Regions from separate parts of the uncultured Gordonia sp. genome, predicted to be linked through region 2. Evidence: predicted binding sites of a transcription regulator. Region 2 holds the regulator's gene; the other holds the start of a gene.
The links. Region 2 encodes LexA, which represses DNA repair genes until DNA is damaged. Its sites were predicted from a motif close to CGAACANNTGTTCG; they were not measured.
Positions count from the first base shown of each region.

Region 1 (12,097 bases), on a different contig from region 2:
CCGACAGCCTCACCGCGGCCGAGCCCGACGGCGCGGACCCAGCGGCCCAGCCGTCGGATGTGGCGCTCCTGATCTACACATCGGGCACCACCGGGCGCCCCAAGGGTGTGGTGCTCGATCACGCCAATCTGGTCAGCATGGTCGAGATGAACGCGTCGAACACCGACATCAGCGAGTCCGACCACAGCCTGCTCATCCTGCCGCTGTTCCATGTGAACGCGATCATCGTGAGCGTCCTCGGTCCGCTCGCCAACGGCGGCTGTGTGACGATCGCCGGCAGATTCGATCCACGGACCTTCTTTGATCGCCTCGAATCCACTGGGGCGACGTACTTTTCGGCAGTCCCCACCATCTACACGATGCTGCTGGGATTGCCGCCGGAGGTGCAACCGGACACCTCGAAGGTCCGGTTCGCGGTGTGCGGTGCGGCGCCGGCCAGCGTCGAACTGCTGGAGGGCTTCGAGAAGCGTTACGGTTTCCCGCTGGTCGAGGGCTACGGCTTGTCCGAATGCACGTGCGCGGCCACCTGCAACCCGATCGACGGTGTCCGCAAGGTCGGTTCGGTCGGTCCGGCGCTGCCCGGAGTGGAGATCAAGATCGTCGATCGCGAGGGACAGTCGTGCCCGGTGGGAGAACCTGGCGAGGTCCTGCTGCGCGGCGCAAATATCATGCGCGGCTACCTGAATCGGCCGGAGGAGAACGAGAAGACCCTCATCGACGGCGGCTGGCTGCGTACTGGCGATGTCGGATATCTCGACGAGGACGGCTACCTGTTCCTGGTGGACCGGGCCAAGGACATGATCATCCGGGGCGGCGAGAACATCTACCCCAAGGAGATCGAAACCGTGGTCTACGGTGTGCAGGGGGTCGCCGAGGCGGCGGTGATCGGCCGCCCGGACGAGAAATACGGCGAGGTCCCGGTGCTGTACGTCTCCACCCATCCCGGCGTCGAATTGGGCCCCGAGGCCATCACCGAGCACCTGCGCACGCAGCTCGCGAGATACAAGCAGCCCGTCGACATCATCATCACCGACACCCTGCCGAAGAACCCCGTGGGCAAGCTGGACAAGCCCACTCTGCGTCGTATCGATCAGTCCGCCTGAACCCGGTCCGCTTGAACTCTCAGTTCTTTCACACTCGTAAGGACGAATTGTCATGGGATTCACCAAACCCGATCTACCCGAAGTAGTTCCCGAGGAATACCTGGCGCTGCCGCTGCAGGAGCGGCTGGCGATCTCGACACACCGCTGGGTCGATTACGGCTTCGGCACGGCGAAGATCTTCTTTCTCATCTACGCGGTAAAGCTGGTGTTCTTCTACGCCCTTCCGGGTATCATCATCACCACCGCCACCTCCGGTCTGCATTTCTGGGAGGTGGACACCTGGTGGGATCAGCCGATCATCTACCAGAAGTTGATCATCTGGACGATGTTCCTGGAGTCGCTGAACCTGGCCGGTGCCTGGGGGCCGCTGACCAACAAGTTCAAGCCGTGGACCGGCGGGTTCCGGTTCTGGTCCCGTACCGGCACCATCAGGCTGCGGCCGTGGACCTGGGTGCCCGGGACCGCGGGCACCACCCGAACCCCGCTCGACGTCGGCATGTACTTCCTGTTCCTCATCTCGCTGGTGGTGGCGCTGGTTGCCCCTGGCGGGGAGTTGGAAGATTCCGCACCGCATCGGCTGATCGATCCGAAGCTGCTGATCGCGCCGCTCGTGCTTATCTGTCTGATCGGATTCCGGGACAAGGTGGTGTTCCTGGCCTCTCGCGCCGAACAGTACGTACCGGCCCTGCTGATCTTCGCGATCCTGCCCTACGCGTCGTTCGCGACGATGATCGTCGCCGGGAAACTGCTCATCGTCGTCGTGTGGGTGGGCGCGGGTCTGTCGAAGGTCGGCCTGCATTTTGTCAATGTCATTCCGGTGATGGTGTCCAACAGTCCGATGCTGCCGTGGAAATCCTTGCGGCGTGCGAACTATCGCAATTACCCCAACGACCTGCGGCCGTCGAAACTGGCCCGGTTCATGGCCGATATCCTCGGCGCGATCGGTGAGATCGCGGTGCCGATCCTGCTGTTGTTCTCGGTGAACCGCACACTCACCGTCGTCGGCGTGGTGTTCATGATCTGCTACCACCTGTTCATCATTTCCACCTTCCCGCTGGCCGTGCCGCTGGAATGGAATCTGCTGTTCATCTACATCTCGATCATCCTGTTCGTGGGATTCCCCGCAGGTGACGGGTACTCGGTGGTGGACATGAATCCGCCGTGGTTGATCCTGGTCATCTTCGCGATGCTGATCTTCTTCCCGGTGCTCGGCAACATCCGCCCCGACAAGGTGTCTTTCCTGCCCTCGCTGCGCCAGTACGCCGGCAACTGGGCTGTGGGGCTGTGGGCGTTTGCGCCCGGTGCCGAGGACAAGCTCAATCGGTTGACCAAACGCCCGATCCCGCCGCTCATCGATCAGCTGGAGGCGATCGACGTTCCACGGGAATGGGGTGAGGTGATCGGTGATTTCGGGTTGAGCTGGCGCGCTATGCACAGTCAGGGCCGGGGCGTATATTCGACGATGATGCGCTTCGTTCAGGACATCGATCTGCGCAGAATCCGCGAAGGTGAGGTTATGTCGGGTATCTGCACCGGTTTCAACTTCGGCGACGGTCACCTGCACGACGAGAACATGATTGCCGCGGTCCAGGAACAGGTGCGTTTCGATCCGGGCGATGTGATGATCGTGTGGGCCGAGTCGCAGCCGATCACCCGGTTCGAGCAGGACTTCAAGATCATCGACCCGGCCGTGGGTGTGCTCGCGAAAGGCACTTGGAGCGTGCGTGATTGCGTGAACGCGCAGCCGTGGCTCCCTGACGGCCCGATCCCACTGAACATCACGTGGACGTCGGACCCGAAGCGCTTCCCCCTGGGTGTTTCGTGATGAGAGTCTCGTGAGCACAGCCACGATCGTGGGCGGCGGGCCCAACGGGCTCGCCGCCGCGATCACCCTGGCCCGCGGAGGCATGGAGGTCACGCTGCTGGAGGCCGGCGACACCGTCGGCGGCGGACTGAGGTCCTTCGAGGCGATCGTGCCCGGGCTGGTACACGATCATTGCGCGGCCATCCATCCGATGGCGGTCGGGTCACCATTCCTGGCCACTCTGGACTGCGAACGGCTCGGATTGCACTGGCGTTCAGCCGAACTCGACTGTGTACACCCGCTCGACGACGGCAGCGCCGGAGTGCTCCATCGCAGTGTCGCCGACACCGCTGCCGGCATGGGAGCCGACGGCGGTGTGTGGCGGGCACTGTTCGACCGCCCGGTCCGGAAGTTCGACGTCCTCGGACCGGCGGTGTTGGACTCGCTCGTCAAGGTGCCGCGGCACCCGTTCGAACTGGCCCGGTTCGGTATGCCGACCGTGCTGCCGGGGTCGGTACTGGCCCGGTTCTTCCGCACTCCTCAGGCGAGGGCGTTGTGGGGCGGTATCGCCGCGCACACCTTCCGGCCGCTGAACCAACCGCTGACGTCGGCGATCGGGCTCGGCATCACCACCGCCGGACATCGGTTCGGTTGGCAGGTGGCCGAGGGCGGATCGGGACGGATCGCCGACGTGATGGAGCGGACGCTGCTCGAACTCGGTGGGCGGATCGAGACCGGGGTTCGCGTCTCGTCGTTCGCGGATCTGCCATCGGCGGATGTGACGATGTTCGATCTGGACCCGCGGGCGGTGGCTGCGATCTGCGCTGACCGGCTACCGAACCGGGTGCTGCGTGAGCTGCGCCGGTTCCGGCACGGACCGGGTGCCTTCAAGGTGGATTTCGCTGTCCGCGAGGGTATTCCGTGGACCAACCCGGATGCCCGGCGCTCCGGAACCGTCCACCTGGGTGGTGACTTCGCCGAGGTCGCCGCCACCGAACGGACGATCCAGCAAGGTCGGATGCCCGAGCGGCCGTTCGTGCTGGTCGGGCAGCAGTACCTGGCCGATCCCGGCCGCAGCGTCGGGGACGTGCACCCGGTATGGGCCTACGCCCATGTCCCCAACGGTTACCGGGGCGACGCCACCGAGGCGATCATCGGTCAGATCGAACGTTTCGCGCCGGGCTTCCGCGACCGCATCGTCGGCAAGGAAGTCTGCTCCACAACCGAGATGCCCAGCTACAACAGTAATTACGTCGGTGGCGACATCAACACCGGATCGAAGGACGCCGTGCAACTGGTCCTCGGCCCCCGACTGTCGGTGCACCCCTACGATCTAGGCGTCCCTGGTGTGTATATCTGCTCGGCTGCCACCCCACCCGGCCCGGGAGGCCACGGCATGTGCGGCTTCCATGCCGCCGAACGTGCCCTACGCAAGCTACCCAACTAATCGGAATCCTGGTGCTCGTATATGGCACCAGGATTCCGATTTGTTCTGTGGTCAAGCCACTTTCGCGCCGGTGCGGTAGGCGAGGTCGTCACGGTTGGCCGACATCGCCGCGAAGAACACGTCGACGAGATTGGTGAGGTGGCGCGGGGCGAACGGTATCGCGACCATATCGATCTCCTGCCAGATATTTCTGTTGACCAGCGACCACTTGACGAAAGTGCTGCGCCGGTTGAGGATTCCGATCTCCACTTCACTCGCGCGCCGCGAGTACACCCCGTGCGCGACCCTCGCCATGATGGTGACGGCAGGCTGGTTGGTGTGCACGCGAACCCACACGACCTGGCCCATGTGCGAGAGCACGAAGTCGTCATCGTCGTCGGTCTCGGGCATCTCGCCGAACTTTTCCCGCAGGGCCTCGCCGACCCAGCCCAGCAGCTCGGCCCGGTCCTCGGCGACCCGCACCAATGCCGCCGACGTGGTGGTGTCGGTGCGCTCGGTGGCATTGAACTCGCGCCACAGGTCGTGGGAGCCTTCGGATGACCGCTTGTCGCGGTCCTGAATGTTGTCCATGTCTCCTCCTTCGGGAGTGGGTGATTCGTCAGTTATCGCTGTGCGGCGATCCGACCGAGTGCCTCGTCGAATGCCGAGTTGGGGTTCACCCGAGGCAGTACGCCACGCACCGCGGAGGTGGCCTCGGCCAGGCCGACGCCCCGCTCCAGCGCGTATGCGATGCCGACGGTCGGGGTCCGGCGGTGTGCGGCGACGCAATGAACCAGCACAACCTGTCCCTCATCCCGCAGTGCAGCAACAGTTTTCGCTGCATCATCCAGAATGAAATCGAGATTCGGATTCTCCGACCGGAGTTCCGAGTCCATCAACCAGTAGCAGATGTGCTCGACTCCGGCCGGAGGGACCTGCTCGGTGCCCACTCGGCACAGGCTGATCACCGCCGTGACCTCTGCGGGCAGCTTGTCGAGTGCGTCCAGGTCGCCGAGCAACACACCGTCGTCGTAGGGGTGTTCCACGAGTACGCCGGTCGTGCCCCCATCCGTCATCCGCGACGCATTCGGCCACACACCGGGTTTCGGACCGCCGGAGGTCGCCTGAATGGCGGCGTGCACGAGATCCTCACCGCGCTTGCCCGGGTAACCGTGCAGGATGCGGCGCCACTTCGCAGGGATCGCCGACGCGCCCCACTTCGCACCGATCAGCGCGCCGGCGATCGCCGCGACGGTGTCGGTGTCGTCGCCTATTCGGATCGCGGTGCTCAGCGTCTCGGCGAAGCCGTCGGAGTGAACGATCGCCGACCAGGCCGCCTGCAGTGCGCTGACCACCCATCCGTTCGGATTGAATCGTTTCGGGTCGGAGGTCTCGGCCTCGTCGATCCGCTCGGTCCAGTAGGCGACGGCGTCGTCGTCGAGGTAGCGCAGGCCGCCGCGCAGATCCAGCTCACCGTCGATGACGGTGCGGCGGATCGACAGCGACCACAGCACGCATGCTTCCTGTGCCCGCGGATCGAAATGCGTCAGCGCGCTGATCTTGCGAGCGGCGTCGGCGACCGCGTCGGGATTGCCGAGGAACGGCAGCGCGACGGCAGCGGTGCGCATCAGCGATCCGTTACCGGCGGTGCGCCCGGTCTGCTCGTGAAAGCCCGCGGCGGCCGCGGTCAGTTCGACCGCTGTCGGATCGGCGCCGGCCCGGCCCAGCACGTTGCTGGTCTGGATGCCGATGTCGGCGGGGCGGGATTCGTACCACGTACGGAAGTTGCGCCCGATCGCGGTCAGTGCGGCGTCGGACCGCAGGTCCTGGCCGGTCGCGGCGACGTCCAGGATGCACCACGCCATCGTGGTGTCGTCGGTCCATTCGCCCGGGGCGAAGTTGCCCAGGCCGCCGCCGATCATCTGCGGACCGTCGGTGCCGACGCGTGCCGATCCGAATTCGTAGCCTGCACCCAGTGCGTCGCCGACGGCGGAACCGAGGACCGCGCCACATGCGCGGTCTGTCTGTGCTGAATTCAGCTTCATGCCGAACTCCTTCTCTTTAGCGCTTCAAAATCTCTAAAGAGAAGTTAGCACGCGAAGTGCGCTAATGTAAAGCCATGGCTGTGAGCGAACTCGAAAACTACCCCCGACCTGGGGTTACGGTTGATCTGGCGATCCTGACGGTGTGCCGGGCACCGTACGATCCCGCGCTGCACGTACTCATCCAGGACCGGACCAACCCTGACGGCCGCGCACTCCCTGGCGGTTTCATGCGCGAACGCACGACCGTCGCGCAGACCGTCGACGACGTGTTCGGCCGCAAGGTTGGCATCCGGCCGCAGCGACAGACCCATCCGCGACTGCTGCGGCTGTTCGACGATCCGGCCCGCGACAACCGCACCTGGGTGATCTCCGCCGCCCACTCCGTATCGATGTGCGAGACCGACCTGGCGTCTGCGACAGGCACCCTGGTACCCGTCGACGCCGACGGCCGGATCATGAGGGAGGACCCGCTGCTGTTCGACCACAACGAGATCGTCGCCGCCGCGGTCATGGGCCTGCGTGAACGCTACGAGTTCCGGCACCGCTATGCCGACACCCTCCCCGACCCCGACGGCTTCCTCCCCGAACCGTTCACCCTGCATCAGCTCCGCAGAGTCCACGAGGCCGTCGTCGGAACCCGCGTCCACAAGGACAATTTCAACCGCCGCATGAAACCGTTCCTGGAACCCGTCCTCCAAGACGGCCGCCCGCTCCTCTCCGAGGGTGACCGAGGCCGCCCCGCCGCCCTCTACCGCCGAGCGTGACGTCCCCGCGCTACGCGGGAGTGGGTTGCGGCCGGTAACCTTCGGCCTCGGCGATCTGGTCGTCCATGACGGGTCTCATCCGGTCGATGAGAGCGCACCAGCCATCGTGCATCTCCGAGGTCCACCGGTCGCCGAGCCCGTCACCGATGGTGTCCCGGATCATGTCGAACATGTCGAACATCATCTCGCGTCCGACTCCCCACGCCACGTGGTCGGCGATCCAGTGGGTGGTGTATTCGATCGGGGTCGTGTGGTCCGCCACGTCGGAAAGCAGCATGAGAACCGACGACATCATCCGCGATTCCATGTACTTGTCGAAGGCGAACATCTCTTCACCTTCGGGGTACTTGACGAAGAACCGCTCGTAGATCATCGGCGTGGGGTCGCCGACGAATTCGTCATACAGTTCGAGGGACCGGAGCACGGCCGCGTCACCGGTGTCGGGCTGCTCCATCGCAAACCTCCCACTCGATCCGATGTCCGATAGCCGCATGCTTCCACCCGCACCCACCGCGGGCAATACCCTCACCACCGAACGTGACCTTGGTCCCGCCCCCTTCCCGCGTCCAGAACTTCGTCCCGCGAATCCGATATCGTGACAACCAATTCGCGGGACGAAATCTGCGACGCGGGAACGTCCGTTACCGGACGGCGTAGGCCGGGAAGACGACGAGCGAGCCGTCGGCTTTTTGGGCAATCTCGATCGCGACGTCGCTGCGGGACTGGGTGGAAGGCATCCGGTCGGGGAGCTCGCGCAGTCGTGCAGTGGTGTTCAAGAGCTTGTCGATGTCTCCGGCTCCGATGGTGAAATCCATGATTCCGTGTGATCGATCGAGCCTCAGCGTCGAAAGTCGTTGTAGGAACTCCGAATGGTCACCGACCAGTTGGTTGAGGCTGCGCTGGTCGGACTTCAGTGCGTCGACGAAGTTCTCGAATGGGTTGTCCTCGTCGTGTTGCGCATGTTCGACGGCCTGCAGAACGAGCACGCGATGTTTGAGTGCGATGGCCAGGTCAGCCAATTCGAGGTACGCGTAGAACTCACTGTCCGGGTCGTCGATGCCGGGGATCGCTTCACGTAGTTTGGCGAGTTCGACTTTCGGTCCTTCGGGCAGTTGGCCGAGCGCGGTGAGCCACTCGCGTAAACGGCTGTCGGCCAGACTGATTCCCTTGTCGATGACATGCACCGCGGTGTCGAGTCCGAGGGAGTGGCCCACGCGACCGCGATCCAGCAGGACCGCCGTCGCCTTCTCGATCGCGGGCACACACGCATTCAGATCCGTGCGTTCACTGTCCAGGTTGGCCTTGTCGAGCTTCTTGAGGAGTGTTTCGAGCCGGGCGATGGCCTCCTGACGTTGGCGTTCGGCGTGGGCACTGATACCGACTGCGACAGCCATCAGGACCAGCGGAGCGGCGACGGTCAGCACTCCCGCACCGGCAACGGCGGTCCCTGCCGTCGCCGCCGAACCGCCGACGGCGCCCATCGCCGCCGACTTACCGGCGACGACGGGCACGAACTTTGCCTGCGCCGCAATGCCCGTTTTTCCCACCAGTGCGCTGTGGATGCCGCCACCCGCCGCCTTCATCGATGTGATGACACCACTGCCGACCGATGCCGCAACCTTGTCCGGAACGACCATCCGGTACAGGGTCTCGCCGGAAGCCGCTACCCGTGCCTTCGGGGTGTTCGACACCAACTGCGCGAGATGCTTCGCCAACGGACTCGCGCTTTCCAGTGGAATCCCACGCTTCTCGTCGAGGTTCTTGGGCGACGGATGGGCTTCGAGTGTGGCAATGGGCGACGAGGCGAAGGTGGCCAGCGCACTCCGCAGCTGGTCGAGCTTGTCCGGCGTCATCTGCTCACCGCGGGCCAGATCGGGGCTTCGGCTTCCTGCGTGGCCAGCGTCCAGACCGGCACGACGGCCTGCGTCGTGTTTCTCGTGTAGTCCACAGCCACGTGCGCCGCTCCGCGGCTTTCAGGGCGAAACCCTCGACCGGTTCGCATTGCGGAAGATCCTAGCGCGAGACTCCGACAATTCGCCCGGCCGGTGCGCAGCTATCCGGCTGCGGTAAGGCGCGCTGTCAGCGATCCGAGGTTGGGCAGGTATACCTGCGCCCAGGCGTGGGATTCGACGGCGGTGTCGCGCAGCGCGTCGGCGTGATGGTGGTCGGCGACGGCGGATGCGGCGGAATCCAGGTCGTCGATGGTGTTGACACGGTCGAGCCAGTCCTGTCTGTCGGCCCGCCGCTGCACCTCCGTGACGATCGCCCGGTACGCGTCGAGCGCTTCGAGTCGCGCGAGCAGGGCGTCGATCCGTTCGTCGAGGATGCGGGACTTCTCGATGTAGACGCCGACGATCTCCGCGTCGAGCGCCCGCTGGGCGATCGGTGCCGGTCCGAGTAGTTTGTCTTGTTCGGCGAGGGTTTTCGCGGCTTCGGTCAGGTAGGTGATCTCGGCGGTCAGGTCGACCCGGACGCTGTGCAGGTCGAAGAAGTCGCGTCCCCATACGGGCGTGCGGTGGATGCTGTCGGCGACGTGAGCGGCGGTGACGGCGATACGGCCGGCCTGTTTGCGGGACATGACTTCCAGGGCCTTGCGTTCGTCGTCGCCCAGTCGGTAGTTGCGGTTGAGGCGCTCCCGGGCGATCTCGGGGGTTTCGTGATGTTCGGGTGCGTCGACGAACGGCAACCAGCTCAGCCCGACCGCACGGGCACGCAAGGTGAAATCCCGACCCAGCCAAATATCGGCGACCATGATGGCGAAACCGCCGTATTCGCCCTCACCTGGCCGCCGGGCCATTGGCAACATTGACTGCCGGGTGATCTTGTCACACAACGCGTTAAGCCGATCCCTGTGGTTGCGACGATCCGTCGCCAACTGCTGCAGCGGTGTCGGGGGAGGTTTCCGGAATATTCGGTGGGTCCCCGCAGCCGGAGATCCGGACCTACGGCGTACACCTCGCGCGACAGCCAAGCTCACCAACACCACACCGGCCATCACGACCAGCACCAATTCGGACATGGCGGAAGTCAACCACGGTGGTACGACATGGGCCGGTACCGGCACCTGCGCCCAATGTGTACCGATTCACGTACTCCTGTCCGAGGTCGGTTGATCGCCGCGAGCATGGACTACGTGGGATTCGCCGATCGCCGGCGGGGAATGTTCGAGTTGATGTTCCGGCACGACCAGCTCGACGGTGCGGGCGCCGGCCGATTTCGGTTCGGCGTTGAGGAGTTGCTTGGACGCGGACACCCCGGCTCGTCCGGCGTGTCGCGGGCAACTCGCTGCGCGGGAACAACTTGTCGAACATATCGACGGAAGGACTGGTATTCGATTACCTGTTCTAGTAATCTGATGAGTATCAGGCAATCGTGGCCGGGAGGGGTTGCCCGGCCACGATGAGTACCGCAATCGGTGATCGCAGAACGGGGGATGAGAAATGACCGAACCGAATTCGGGCTCGGCAGTCGTCGACCCGCATGGTCTTGATCGGTGGAATCAACTGAGTCACAGTATGTCTGAGTTTCTTGAATTCGCCGAAGGTTGCGTCGACGCCGAGCGGGTCACGAAGTTGATGACGGCTGTGGGTTCGGTGCGGGCGGTTGAATCGTTCACCGCGTGGGCGCAGTACGCGGCGATCGCCGCGTTGCACACCGAGCTGGTGGCGACTGAACCCGCCGACTACCGGATGCTGGATGCGCATGCCCAACTCGGCGCGCGTATCGCGATGAGCGGGGCGCTGACCCAGACGATGGGCGAACGCCTTGTCGACGAGGCGGTGGCGTTGCGTGATCGTCTCCCGCAGGTAGCGCTGTGTCTGCGCGACGGTCTGATCACCAAAACCCATGTCACCACCGTTGTTTCGCGTACCGAGCTGATTGAGGGAACCGAGCACGCCGAGGCCGTCGACGCCGAGATCGCCGCGACCTTGCGCCGCCGCGAGGGCGCGTGGAGCCGGGCGAGGTTGCGGGATATGTGCGATCGGATCGTGTTCCGTCGCGACCCCGACAGCGTCCGGCGTCGCCGTCAGCAGGCCCACGACGATCGTGGTGTGTGGGTGGACACCGGCCGTGAACACGGCATGGCCGCGCTCGGTGCGTCGATGTCGGCCGAGAATGCCCGCATCGCGTTCGAGTCGGTGAAAGTGCTCGCCGCCTGCGCGTGCAAGGATGACCCGCGTCGTATGGCGGCCCGGCGAAGTGATGCGATGTTCGCCCTGCTCACCGGCCAGCAGTTCGCCTGCGAGTGCGGCCTGGCCGACTGCCCCGCTGTCATTCCCGACGCCCGGTGCCTGCCGCAGGCGCAGGCACGGATCGTCCTTCACGTCGTCTGTGATGAATCCACCATCGACGGTGCCGCTGACAATCCTGGTTTCATGGACGGCTACGGTGTGATCGATGCCGATCACGTCCGCGACATCGCTGCCCAATCACACACGCAGGTACGGCCTTTGGTTCCCGAGGTGAAGAGTCCGGTGGGTGCGGACACGGACGCCTCACGGGGTTTCGAGGCTCGCAAGCTCGCGCCTCAACCAGCAGATGATGGCAATACTCGTAAGTTCACGTTTCAGCCATCTGAGTTCCATGCTGACCAGGCAACCCCCACGCCGGTCGACGGCGCAACTCCGTCGCAGGTTGGCGACGTGACCCCTTTGCTGGTTGGCGATGTGACCCCCTCGCTGGTTGAGGTGCGAGGAGCGCAAGCGACGAACCTCGAAGCCCCGCACGCCAGCGATGTCGGCAACCAGCCACTCCCGTCGCACCTGCCGTCCGATCCGTACCGCCCGTCGCAGGCGCTGGACACGTTCATCCGGATTCGGGATGGCTATTGCACGGTCCCCGGCTGCGAAACCCCGGCGTGGTCAGTCGATCTCGATCATGTCACCGAGTACGACCACCAGCACCCCGACCGTGGTGGCCGCACAGATCCGTTGGGCCTCAACGGAAAATGCCGC
Region 1 covers NZ_CALLZT010000142.1:118,552-130,648, forward strand. Annotated here, with positions in the region: gene Q0627_RS13740 (class I adenylate-forming enzyme family protein) at 1-1,103, shown strand, start outside; gene Q0627_RS13745 (DUF3556 domain-containing protein) at 1,156-2,928, shown strand; gene Q0627_RS13750 (NAD(P)/FAD-dependent oxidoreductase) at 2,939-4,354, shown strand; gene Q0627_RS13755 (T3SS (YopN, CesT) and YbjN peptide-binding chaperone 1) at 4,406-4,924, opposite strand; gene Q0627_RS13760 (ADP-ribosylglycohydrolase family protein) at 4,957-6,378, opposite strand; gene Q0627_RS13765 (NrtR DNA-binding winged helix domain-containing protein) at 6,453-7,142, shown strand; gene Q0627_RS13770 (globin) at 7,153-7,596, opposite strand; gene Q0627_RS13775 (hypothetical protein) at 7,784-8,995, opposite strand; gene Q0627_RS13780 (hypothetical protein) at 9,196-9,939, opposite strand; gene Q0627_RS13785 (hypothetical protein) at 10,228-10,395, opposite strand; gene Q0627_RS13790 (DUF222 domain-containing protein) at 10,658-12,097, shown strand, end outside.
Region 1: the regulator LexA is predicted to act here: its motif matches at 10,475-10,488, upstream of Q0627_RS13790 (DUF222 domain-containing protein).

Region 2 (12,097 bases):
CCGACCCGGAGATCCTGCGCACCAACCTTGCCGCGGTGATCTTGCAGATGGCCTCGCTACGTCTCGGCGACGTCGCCGAGTTCCCCTTCGTGCAGGCCCCCGATCCGCGGGCGATCCGTGATGGCCTGGGCACGTTGCTCGAGTTGGGGGCGATCAGCGAAACGTCCATCGAGACAGCGAAGGACTCCGACGATCGGCGGCCGCGATCGCGTGGACCGCAACTCACCGACGTGGGCCGCACGATGGCGCGACTGCCCGTCGACCCCCGCCTGGCCCGGATGCTGGTGGAGGCCCGCACCCTCGGCTGCCTCGACCATGTTCTTGTGATCGCCGCGGCGCTGTCGGTTCCCGATGTACGTGAGCGTCCCGTCGACGCGCGCGAGGCCGCAGACACCGCGCACCGGCGGTTCGTCGCCGACAAGTCGGAGTTCCTCGGCCATCTCATGCTCTGGAAGTACCTCAACGAGCAACGAAAGGAACTGTCGGGCAACCAGTTCCGCCGCATGTGCGAACGCGAGTTCCTGCACTTCCTGCGTATCCGCGAATGGCGTGACCTCCATGCCCAACTCACCCGCATCGTGCGCGACCTGGACTGGCAGATACCCGAGGTCGAGGTCGATCCCGACGCCGTGCACCGGTCGGTACTGTCGGGTCTGCTCGGCAACATCGCCGCCCGCAACGGCGACACCCGCGAGTATTCGGGCGCCCGCGGCACGACGCTGGCGATCTTTCCCGGGTCGGCACTGGCCAAGAAGCCGCCGGCGTTCCTCATGGCGGCCGAAATCCTGGAAACCTCAAGACTTTTCGCGCATACAGTCGCGGCGGTCGATCCACTGTGGGCCGAGCGCCTGGCCGGGGATCTGGTCAAACGCACCTATAGCGAGCCCCACTGGTCGCAGCGCCGGGGTGCGGCGATGGCCTACGAGAAGGTGACGCTGTATGGAGTGACGCTGGTGGCCCGCCGCCGCGTCGACTACGGCACCATCGACCCGGTCGTCTCGCGGGAACTGTTCATCCGCCACGCACTCGTCGACGGCGAATGGACCAACACGCACGAGTTCTTCCAGAAGAACCGCGACCTGCTCGACGCCGTCGATGACATCGAGCAACGCATCCGCCGCCGCGACATCTCGATCACCGAGGATCAGCTGTTCGACTTCTACGACACCAGGGTCGGCGCCGACTGTGTATCCACCCGGCATTTCGACACCTGGTGGAAGAAGGCCCGCCGCACCGAACCTGCACTGCTCGACCTCGACCCGACCCAGTTCGCCACCACAGTTCCCAACGCCGACAAGGATTTTCCACCAGCATGGCGGCAGGGTGAGGCGACGCTGGAACTGCGGTACCGGTTCGATCCGACGGCCGACGACGACGGTGTGACCGTGGTGATCCCCGAACCGCTCCTGGCCCACGTGCGACCCGCCGGCTTCGACTGGCTCGTGCCTGGCCTGCGCAGCGATGTGGCCACCGAGCTGATCAAGACCCTTCCCAAGCAGGTACGCAAGACCATGGCACCGGCGAGCAGGTTCGCTGACCTCGCCCTCTCACGCCTGAAGCCACGTTCGGAACCGCTCGTAGCAGGTTTGGCGCGGGAACTGTCGGTGATCACCGGATCGTCGATCGCCGCCTCCGACTTCACACCGGCTGCACTGCCCAAACACCTGGTCATGAACTTCAGCGTGGTCGACGGATCCGGGCAAGAAGTGGCCTCCGGGCGATCACTGCCGGAACTCCGCAAGAAGGTAACGCCGGGCTCCGGCTCCCGCACGGAGAAGGCACCCACCTTCACCGACTGGACAGCCGACGGAATCGGCACGCTGTCCGACTCGATCACCACGACCATCGCCGGCCAGAGAGTCACCCGCTACCCTGCCCTACTCACCGTCCCGGCGGGTTCTCGCTTCGCCGTTCAGGTCACCGCCGCCACCTCTGCCGCCGAACGTGACCGACACCTGCCGGTGGCGGTGGCGGCGATGCTCGACCACAGGATTCCGGCACTCACACCGAAGATCACAGCGGGCCTCGATCCGCTGGGCAAGTTGAGTCTGAGCCAGAGCCCCTACCGCGATCGCGACCGGATGGTCGCCGACTGCACCTTCCGCGCGATCCGTGACGCCGTTGCCGACCGTATCTCCGAGGTGTCGGCGGTGCGGTCACCCGACGATTTCGGCCACCTGCTCGCAGCACTGAGTCCGAAGGTGCGATCGACTGCACCGGAACACTTTTCGGCGGCAATCGCAGCCCTGCGGGAAGTCGCGCCACTGCGCCGGCTCATCGACTTGCACGCCGGCTCCGCCGCCGCGGACGATGTCGCAGAACAACTCGACCATTTGATCTTCGAAGGGTTCATCGCAGCCACGCCGCTGTCGGCGCTGCGGCATCTACCCCGCTATCTACAGGCCGCGCAGCAACGGCTCGACGCACTGCCCGGCGGTGCCGATCGCGACGCGCAAGGGTTGCGCAGCATCGACAGGGTCATCGAACACTGGAACTCCCGACTCACGAAAGTACCGGCCGCGCGTCGGGATGCGGTCAACGACGAGGCACAGTGGATGGTCGAGGAACTGCGGGTCGGCCTGTTCGCGCAGCGACTCGGCACCGCCTATCCGGTGTCGGAGAAGCGGGTCATCAAGGCCATCGACGCACTGCGGTGACAGCCCCGCACTACCCTGCTTCCGCGGAGGCCGCCGTATTCGAGACCGCCCGAAGGTCATCGATCTCGCGCTGGAAATCCTCCACCGAATCGAACGATCGGTACACCGACGCGAAGCGCAGATAGGCCACCTCATCGAGGTCGCGCAGCGGGCGCAGGATGGCCAATCCAACCTCGTTGCTGGGGATCTCGGCCGCACCCGATGCCCGGATGGCCTCCTCCACCTGCTGGGCGAGCAACGCCAGCGAATCCTCGTCGACGTGTCGGCCCTGGCAGGCCCGACGCACGCCGCGCATCACCTTCTCGCGGCTGAAAGGTTCGGTGACTCCGTTACGTTTGACCACCGAGAGCACCGCGCTCTCGACGGTGGAGAAGCGGCGGCCGCATTCCTGACAGGCCCGCCTGCGCCGGATCGCCTGCCCTTCGTCGGCGACACGTGAGTCGATGACCTTGGTGTCCTCGTTGCGGCAAAACGGGCAGCGCATGTTGTCCTCATGACCGTCGAGGGGCGCGCCGGCGCACCGCGGAACGGTCACACCGTGTCGGTTTCCGACTGGACCCTGTGGCATGAGAATACCGCCGATCAGCAGAGCGCTCGATGCACCCCTGACAGCGGACACCCCGTCGCAGCGCCGGTGCCTGCTCTCCGCGGCGTGGTCACGGTTCATCTGAATCGGGCTCATCGGTATCGGGGCACGAGCAGCGGCTGACCGGGGACCACGCCGGACGAGGCGAGGTCGTTGAGCTCACGAATCCGCTCGACCACCGCTTCGACGGGGTATCCCGGGGCGACCCGGGCGGCCACCGACGACAACGACTCCCCCGAGCGCACGTACACGACCGCGGTGCCGGTGGGATCGGGCGCCACCGCGTCGGCATAGTTGTTGCCGACGATGACCAGCACCCAGACACCTGCCGCGAGCAGGGCACCCACCAGGACTGCGGTCGCGGACGCGCGGCGCCGGGCGATCGTCTCCCATGAAGCGATCTGGCGTGGGTCATGCCCCGGTGCGGTGCAGCGCGTCCCGGCCGGAACCGGTGTCCGGTGGCCGGACCGGCGCGGACCGGCGCCGTGATGCCCGGCCGGTCGCAGCGGAGCGAGCCGGTCATGAGTGGATGTCGTGCGGCGGGCGGGTTCTGCGAATGTCGCGGCCATGGCCACCACCTCCGAGGTTGTTCGACGGGCATTCGGTGTTCGAGTTGTTCGATCAGTTGTTCGATGAACTGATGTTCGATTTGTACCACGGGGGTGCGACAAAGTCGCGCGGATCTCGAACAAACGTTTGGTAAGCAGGCGAAAGTTCGTCTAGGCTGGCGATCGAACATCTCGACGAATCACGCCAAAAAAGCTTGACCGGCAGGCTTGACCGACAGGAGAGAACATCCATGAGTGACAAGACCGGAGAACCGTCCGGCACACCCGATGTCGCTGTGGCAGAGGAATCGCTGACTCCGCGTCAGCGTGCCGTGCTCGAGGTTATCCGGGCCTCTGTGCGTGAGCGTGGCTACCCGCCCAGCATTCGTGAGATCGGCGACGAGGTCGGTTTGGCGTCCACGTCGTCGGTGGCCCATCAGCTGCGCACGCTCGAACGCAAGGGGCTGCTCAAACGCGATCACAATCGTCCGCGCGCGGTCAACGTCCAGGATTCCGACCACTCGCCGACCAAGCCCACCGTGGTCGACTCGAGTCTGCCGGAGCCCACATTCGTGCCGGTCCTCGGCCGGATCGCCGCCGGTGGCCCGATCCTCGCGGAAGAGGCTGTGGAGGACGTGTTTCCACTACCGCGCGAGTTGGTGGGCGAGGGTTCACTGTTCATGCTGCGCGTCGTCGGTGAGTCGATGATCGACGCCGCCATCTGCGACGGTGACTGGGTGGTCGTGCGCCAGCAGAACGTCGCCGACAACGGCGACATCGTCGCGGCGATGATCGACGGCGAGGCCACCGTCAAGACCTTCAAACGCAAAGACGGACACGTCTGGCTGATGCCACACAACGTCCACTTCCAGCCGATCCCCGGTGACGACGCGGCCATCCTCGGCAAGGTCGTCACCGTTATGCGCCGCGTTTGACGAAGGCCCACAGACACGAAGGCCCCCAGACACGAAGGCCCCCAGACACGAATCGAACTCGCCCGGAACACTTTCCGGGCGAGTTCGATTCGTCTCCGCAGGACCTACAGCAGAATTGCGGCCGCCGCCGTCCGCGCGGCCTCCGGGTCTTCCGCTGCGAGAGCCGCTTCGGCGGCTTCACGGCACTGGTCACTGGTTGTCTGCGACAGCCGCGCACCCACCGCCGCGGCGGCGACCGGTGCGCTCGAAAGCGAGGTGACCCCGAGTCCGACCAGGACGCACGCCAGCAACGGATCGGCTGCCGCCTCACCGCACACGCCGACGGGTTTGCCGAGATCCTTGCCCGCCCGGGCGACGTTGGCCACCAGATTCAGCACCGCGGGCTGCCACGGATCGGTGAACGCGGCGAGTTCGGCCGACATCCGGTCGGCGGCCATCGTGTACTGCGTCAGGTCGTTGGTGCCGATCGAGACGAAGTCGACCTTGGACAGGATCGCGGGTGCGAGTACCGCTGCGGCGGGGATCTCGATCATCACACCCGCAACGAGCCCGCGGCCGCGTACCTCGGCGGCGAATTCCTCGGCCTCACCCGCCCCGGCGATCATCGGTGCCATCACCCACGGTGTGACACTTGCGTTCTCGGCGGCCCGGGCGATCGCGTCGAGCTGGTGGGTACGGATCTCGGGGTGGACCGAGGCGATCCGGTTGCCACGGACGCCCATCGCGGGGTTCGGCTCATGCTCCTGCGACACGAACTTCAGCGGCTTGTCCGACCCGGCGTCAAGCGTCCGGATCACCACCTTGTGACCATCGAAGGCATCGATCACCTCCCTGTACAGAGCGGCCTGCTCGTCGACCGACGGCTCGTCGGCCCTGTCGAGAAAGGCGAGCTCCGTACGGAACAGACCCACTCCTTCAACGGGATGATCAGTGGCCGCCCGGGCCGACGTACCGTCGGCAACATTCGCGAGGATCGAGACGCTGTGGCCGTCGGCCGTACGACCGGGACCTGACCATGCGGCCGCCGCCTGAGCAATCCGACGACTCTCCTCGACACGCGACCGTGCCTGTTCCGCATCGGGTTCGATCTCGATGACGCCGGTGGTGCCGTCGACCAGGATCGTGGTGCCCGCCGCCACGTCGGCGAGCTCGGAGACTGCCACGACGCACGGGATGCCCAGCTGGCGCGCGATGATCGCGGTATGGCTGGTCGGTCCGCCGAGCCTGGTCACCAGCGCGGTGACCAGGGACGGGTCGAGCCCCGCGGTATCGGCAGGTGCCAGATCGTCGGCGACCAGGATCGACGGCGTATCGGGCACCGGCACACCGGGTTCGGGCACGCCGAGCAGTTCTGCCACCACCCGGTCACGCACATCGTTGAGGTCGGTCACGCGTTCTGCCATCAGTCCACCCAGTTTGGTGAACAGTGCCGCGAACTCCTCGGTTGCTGCGATCGCCGCAGCCGGAGCCCGCACGCCCTTGGCGATCCGCTTCTTGGCCGCACCCACCCAGCCACGATCCTCGGCGAGCCCCGCGGTCGCGGACAGGACCTCTGCGGCCACACCACTGGAATGCGACGCCCGCTCACGCAGCCGTCCCGCGACGGCGGCAGCGGCTTCGGTGAACCGATTCGCCTCGGCGTCACGCTCACCCTCGGGTACGTCGGCGGAGCCGGACGGCGAATATACCGGACGCTCGCCCGGCCACAATGCCGGCCCGTAGGCGATGCCGCCGACGACGGGCGTTCCCTTGAGTGCTGTTGTGGGCATGGTCCACCATCCTTGTGACGTGGCGGTCCCTCACTCCGGCACCGCAGCTGCGAGGAACCTTCGAGACTACGAGTCAGCATGTGACTCAGCTAACAGTTCGGTGAATCAAGACTCGCAGGCAGTTGCGGTTCTGTCAACAGAGTCGGACACACTCATACACAAACCCACAGATCGGCCACGCCGCGTACTCGCCATGCGAATCTACCCACGAAATCGCTCATCACGGACCTCTTCTGTGATTTACACTACATTTGTGCCTTGACTTGAACCAGAGACAAGCGTAAACACAGTGATATCAACAACTAAATCAAACGTAGCTCACACAAACTCACACCAATGATCGGGCAACTCAAGCCGATACACACCTTCTGGTATGTGGTGTTATGTGGTTCTGGAGGGAACGATCAGAAGAAGGTCGAGCCCTACCGACCGGACGCGGTCGAAGTCCAGGGGTGTCAAACCCTGACCAATGAAAAGTCCAGGGGTGTCAAACCCTGGCCAATGAGCTGCCCCATCAACGAACGGAGTGCGCGTGTACGCGGAGGAACGTCAGCAGGCGATCGCCGACGAGGTGCGCCGCATCGGTCGCGCCTCGGTCGCCGATCTCGCCGGCCGGTTCTCCGTCACCAGTGAAACCGTCCGCAGGGATCTGGCCACGCTCGAACGCGCCGGTCATCTACAACGCGTCCACGGTGGTGCTGTGCGGCCCGGCCTCATCCGCGTCGTCGCCGAGCAAGGCCTCGATGTCCGGGAGACCACGCACGTCGACCGCAAGCTCGCGATAGGAACGGCGGCGATGAAGTTCCTGCCACCGAACGGCGGGTCAGTGCTCTTCGACGCGGGCACCACGACGTTTCAGGCCGCGATGGCACTTCCCCACGGCCACGGCCTCACGTTGATCACCAACAGCATCCCTATCGCGGGTGTGCTGACCAACCACTCCGACGGCTTCGTCCACGCTGTCGGCGGTCGGGTGCGCGGCCTGACCCAGGCCACCGTCGGCGCCGATACCGTCGCCGCCATCGCACGCCTGCGGGTATCGACGGCGTTCATCGGCACCAACGCGATCACCACGCGCCACGGCCTCTCGACACCCTATCCCGAGGAGGCAGCCGTCAAACGCGCGATGGTGTCGTCTGCGGATCAGGTTGTGGTGCTTGCAGATTCATCAAAGATGGGCCGGGAGGACCTCGTCCGCTTCGCCTCCCTCGACGAGGTCGACGTTCTCATCACCGACTCGACGGTCAGCCCGACGGACGCCGCCGAACTCGCCGACCACGGAATCGAGGTTGTTCTCGCATGACCGCCGCACCCGACAGCTCCGCTCACTTCGACATCGTGACGCTCACGGCCAACCCCAGTCTGGACCGCACCCTGGAATTGCCGGGCGTCCTGCAGCGCGGCGAGGTGCAGCGTGCCGCCGGCTCCCGCGCCGAACCGGGCGGCAAGGGCGTCAACGTCTCGCGGGTCGCCGCGGAGGCGGGAGTGCCCACGCTGGCGCTGCTTCCCGGTCGCGACGGTGACCCGCTGCTCGCCGCACTCAATGACGTCGGATTGCCGTACCGGACCATGCCCGTCGACGGCGAGATCCGGTCCAACCTCACCATCGCCGAACCCGACGGCACCACCACCAAGATCAACGCGCCCGGGGTGGCTCTCGACACCGATCAGGCGCGGCGCCTGACCGAACTCGTGCTCGAACACGCCGCGTCGGCGGCGTGGGTGGCGCTGTGCGGATCGCTGCCACCGGGCCTGCCCGACAACTGGTACCGGACGCTCCTCGACGCCCTGGCCGACCTGCCGTGCCGTGTCGCCGTCGACACTTCCGGGCCGCCGCTGGTCGCTGCCGCCGGCGGACGGTCGGACCTGCTCAAACCCAATGACGAAGAGCTCGCCGAGGTCACCGGTGCGGACTCCGCAGTTCTCAAATCGGCTGCGGCAGCAGGAGATCTGGCACCGATAGTCGCTGCTGCGACCGAATTGTCCGCCCGCACCGGAGGTTCGGTGCTGGCCACGCTGGGTGCGGCGGGCGCGGTGCTCACCACCGCATCCGGCAGCTGGGCGGCGATCCCGCCACCCACTGTCACCCGAAGCACCGTCGGCGCCGGCGACTCGTCACTGGCCGGTTACGTCCTGGCCGCATTGCGAGGTGAGCCCGAACCCGAGCGGCTGCGTTCGGCCGTCGCCTACGGTGCGGCGGCGGCCGGGCTGGCCGGTACCCAGCCGCCATCGCCGGCTCAGCTCGATCTCGAGCGAGTCGTCCTCACCGAACTGACCCCGATCCGCTGACGCTCCCCTTTCGCAGAGGAACCCCGACAAAGGAAGACCCCATGGCACAACAGATCATCACCGTCGACACGGTGCGGCTCGATGTCGACGCCGGTGCCGATCCACCGGCGGTGATCGGCTTTCTCGCTGGAGCGCTCGGCGAGGCAGGCCGCACCACGGACGCCTCGGACCTCGTCGAGGCCGCCCTGGCCCGGGAAGCCAAGTCGGCGACCGGGTTGCCCGGCGGCATCGCCATCCCGCATGCCCGCGCCGAATCGGTCACCGAAGCGAGCCTGGCTATGGCCCGGCTCGCGCCCAAGGTCGACTTCGGAGCACCGGACGGACCGGCGGACATCGTCTTCCTCATCGCCGCACCGGCGGGTGGGGGCAGCGAGCACATGAAGCTGCTCAGTGCGCTGGCCCGCGCCCTGGTGCGGCCCGACTTCGTCGCGGATCTGCGTTCGGCCGAAACCCCCGAACGCATCGTCGAACTCGTGGACGGGGCGATCACTCCGGCGCCCAAGAAGACCGCTGCTCCTGCCGCCGCAGCAGCGTCGGCCACAGCGGCGCCGGCAGCGGTGACCCCCACCGCGACAACCGAGACGGCACCGGCAGCTTCCGACAAGCCGTCGATCGTCGCGATCACCGCGTGCCCCACCGGCATCGCCCACACCTACATGGCCGCCGACGCACTCAAGTACGCGGCCGAGCGGGCCGGTGTCGAGTTTCACGTCGAAACGCAAGGATCCTCGGCGACAACGCCTTTCGATCCGAAGGTGATCTCGGATGCGGGCGCGGTCATCTTCGCCACCGATGTCGGCGTCAAGGGCAAGGAGCGGTTCGCGGGCAAACCCGTGATCGCCTCCGGCGTCAAACGGGCCATCAACGAGCCGGACAAGATGATCGCCGAAGCCGTTGCGGCGGCGGGTGATCCGAATGCCGCACGAGTGGCCGGAGCAGAAGGCGGCGCCGCCGACGACGTGGCACCGGCCGGCGGCGGCGTCGGACTGGGCGGGCAGACCCGACAGGCATTGATGACCGGCGTCAGCTACATGATCCCGTTCGTCGCCGCCGGCGGCCTGCTCATCGCACTCGGCTTCCTGCTCGCCGGGTACGAGATCGGCAAGTCCACCCTCGACCCGGGCGGTTCGCTGTCCGACGGCGCCTACATCGCGCTGCACAACACCATCACCAATCTGCCCGACGGCGGCATCGGCACCTACCTGGGTGCGGTGAGCTTCGCCATCGGCGGCGCGGCCCTCGGCCTGGCCGTACCGGTTCTTGCCGCATACATCGCGTTCGCAATCGCCGACCGGCCCGGCATCGCCCCCGGTTTCGTGGCCGGTCTGGTGTCGGTCGCCATCGGCGCGAACTTCCTCGGTGCGCTGCTCGGTGGTCTCATAGCCGGTGTGGTGTGCCTGTGGATCGCCCGAATCCCGCTGCCTCAGTGGGCGCGTGGCCTACAGCCGGTGGTGATCATCCCCTTGCTCGGCAGCGCAGCGGTCGGCGGTGTGCTGTACATGGTGCTCGGCAGGCCGCTGTCGTGGCTGATGGACAGGCTCAACGACGGCCTCGATTCGATGTCCGGCGGTTCGGCTGTCGCACTCGGAATCGTGCTCGGACTGATGATGTGCTTCGACCTCGGCGGCCCGCTCAACAAGTCGGCATACCTGTTCGCCACCGCCGGAATCGCCTCGGCCACCGCCGGCGACGCGCAGTACCAGATCATGGCCGCGGTGATGTGCGCCGGCATGGTGCCACCGCTGGCGATGGCCCTGTCGACCGTGCTGCGGCCGGGCCTGTATTCGGACCCGGAGAAGGAGAACGGCAAAGCCGCCTGGCTGCTGGGCGCGTCGTTCATCTCCGAGGGCGCGATCCCGTTCGCGGCGACCGATCCCCTGCGGGTGATCCCGTCGACGATGCTCGGCGGAGCCGTCACCGGCGCACTGTGCATGGCATTCGGCGTGGAGCTGCGCGCACCGCACGGCGGCGTGTTCGTGTTCTTCGCGATGAACAACTGGGGCCTGTTCCTCGTGGCTCTTCTCGCCGGCACCGTCGTCTCCGGGCTGGCCGTCACCGCGGCCAAACAATTCTGGAAGCCCAGCAACAAGTCCGGCGATACCGCGCAACCGCAGACGGTCGCGGCCTGACCCGCCTACGATCGCAGCAACCCGCCATACCCCACTGAATACCGCTCAATTGAAGGAGAAATATCTCATGCCCAGCACCACCGTCACCGTCGGATCCGCGGTCGGCCTGCACGCCCGCCCCGCCACCATCATCGCCGAGGCCGCCGCGGAAACCGGGCAGTCGGTCACCATCGGCCTCGAAGGCGAAGAGCCCGTGGACGCCGGTTCGGCCCTGCTGATCATGACCCTCGGTGCGGAGAAGGGCACTCCCGTGGTCATCAGCGCCGACGATCAGGCCACCGTCGACGCGATCGCCGCGATCGTCGCCAAGGATCTCGACGCCGAATAGCCTGTCGTCCTGATGGTTCCGGCCCGTCACGCATTGTGCGTGACGGGCCGGAACCGTTCGTTCTGGGCGGCGAGTGCTAAGACACCCGCAACTCGGCGAGCTCACCGGCCATCGACGCCGGCACCCGTACCCGCATGACGGTGCCCTGTGCGTCGTGGTCGGTCGAGAGCACCTCGCCGTCGCGGTGGATGCGGGAGACCACGTCGCCGCGGCTGAACGGCACCGCGATCGTCACCTCAACGTCGCCGCGCGCGATCTCGGTGCGGATTCGGTCGAACAACTCGGGGAGCCCCTCCCCGGTCTGCGCCGAGACGAACATCGCGCCGCCGAGCATGCCACGCAGTTCGGTACGCCGGGTCTCGTCGATCGCGTCGATCTTGTTGACCACCAGCAGCTCCGGCGGAGCGGCGGAGCCCTCGTCGGCGACGACCTCGTTGATCACCCGGCGTACCGCCGAGATCTGTTCGAGCGGAAAGGGATCCGACCCGTCGACGACATGCAGGAGCAGATCGGCATCGACGACCTCCTCAAGCGTCGACCGGAACGCCTCTACGAGTTGAGTAGGCAGGTGCCGTACGAATCCGACGGTGTCGGTGAACACAACCTGACGTCCGTCTGTGAGAGTGGCGCGGCGAGTGGTGGGATCAAGGGTGGCGAACAGCGCATCCTGAACCAGGACACCGGATCCGGTCATCGCGTTGACGAGGCTGGACTTGCCCGCGTTGGTGTAGCCGGCGACCGTGATCTTGGGAATCGAACTCCGTTGCCGCGCAGCGCGTTTGGTTGTCCGTGCGGTCTTCATCTCGCGGATCTCGCGGCGCAACTTGGCCATCCGTTCCCGGATGCGGCGGCGATC
Region 2 covers NZ_CALLZT010000139.1:10,028-22,124, reverse strand. Annotated here, with positions in the region: gene hrpA (ATP-dependent RNA helicase HrpA) at 1-2,657, shown strand, start outside; gene nrdR (transcriptional regulator NrdR) at 2,668-3,141, opposite strand; gene Q0627_RS12750 (LysM peptidoglycan-binding domain-containing protein) at 3,336-3,812, opposite strand; gene lexA (transcriptional repressor LexA) at 4,043-4,726, shown strand; gene ptsP (phosphoenolpyruvate--protein phosphotransferase) at 4,831-6,495, opposite strand; gene Q0627_RS12735 (DeoR/GlpR family DNA-binding transcription regulator) at 7,028-7,798, shown strand; gene Q0627_RS12730 (1-phosphofructokinase family hexose kinase) at 7,795-8,784, shown strand; gene Q0627_RS12725 (fructose-specific PTS transporter subunit EIIC) at 8,826-10,913, shown strand; gene Q0627_RS12720 (HPr family phosphocarrier protein) at 10,981-11,241, shown strand; gene hflX (GTPase HflX) at 11,318-12,097, opposite strand, start outside.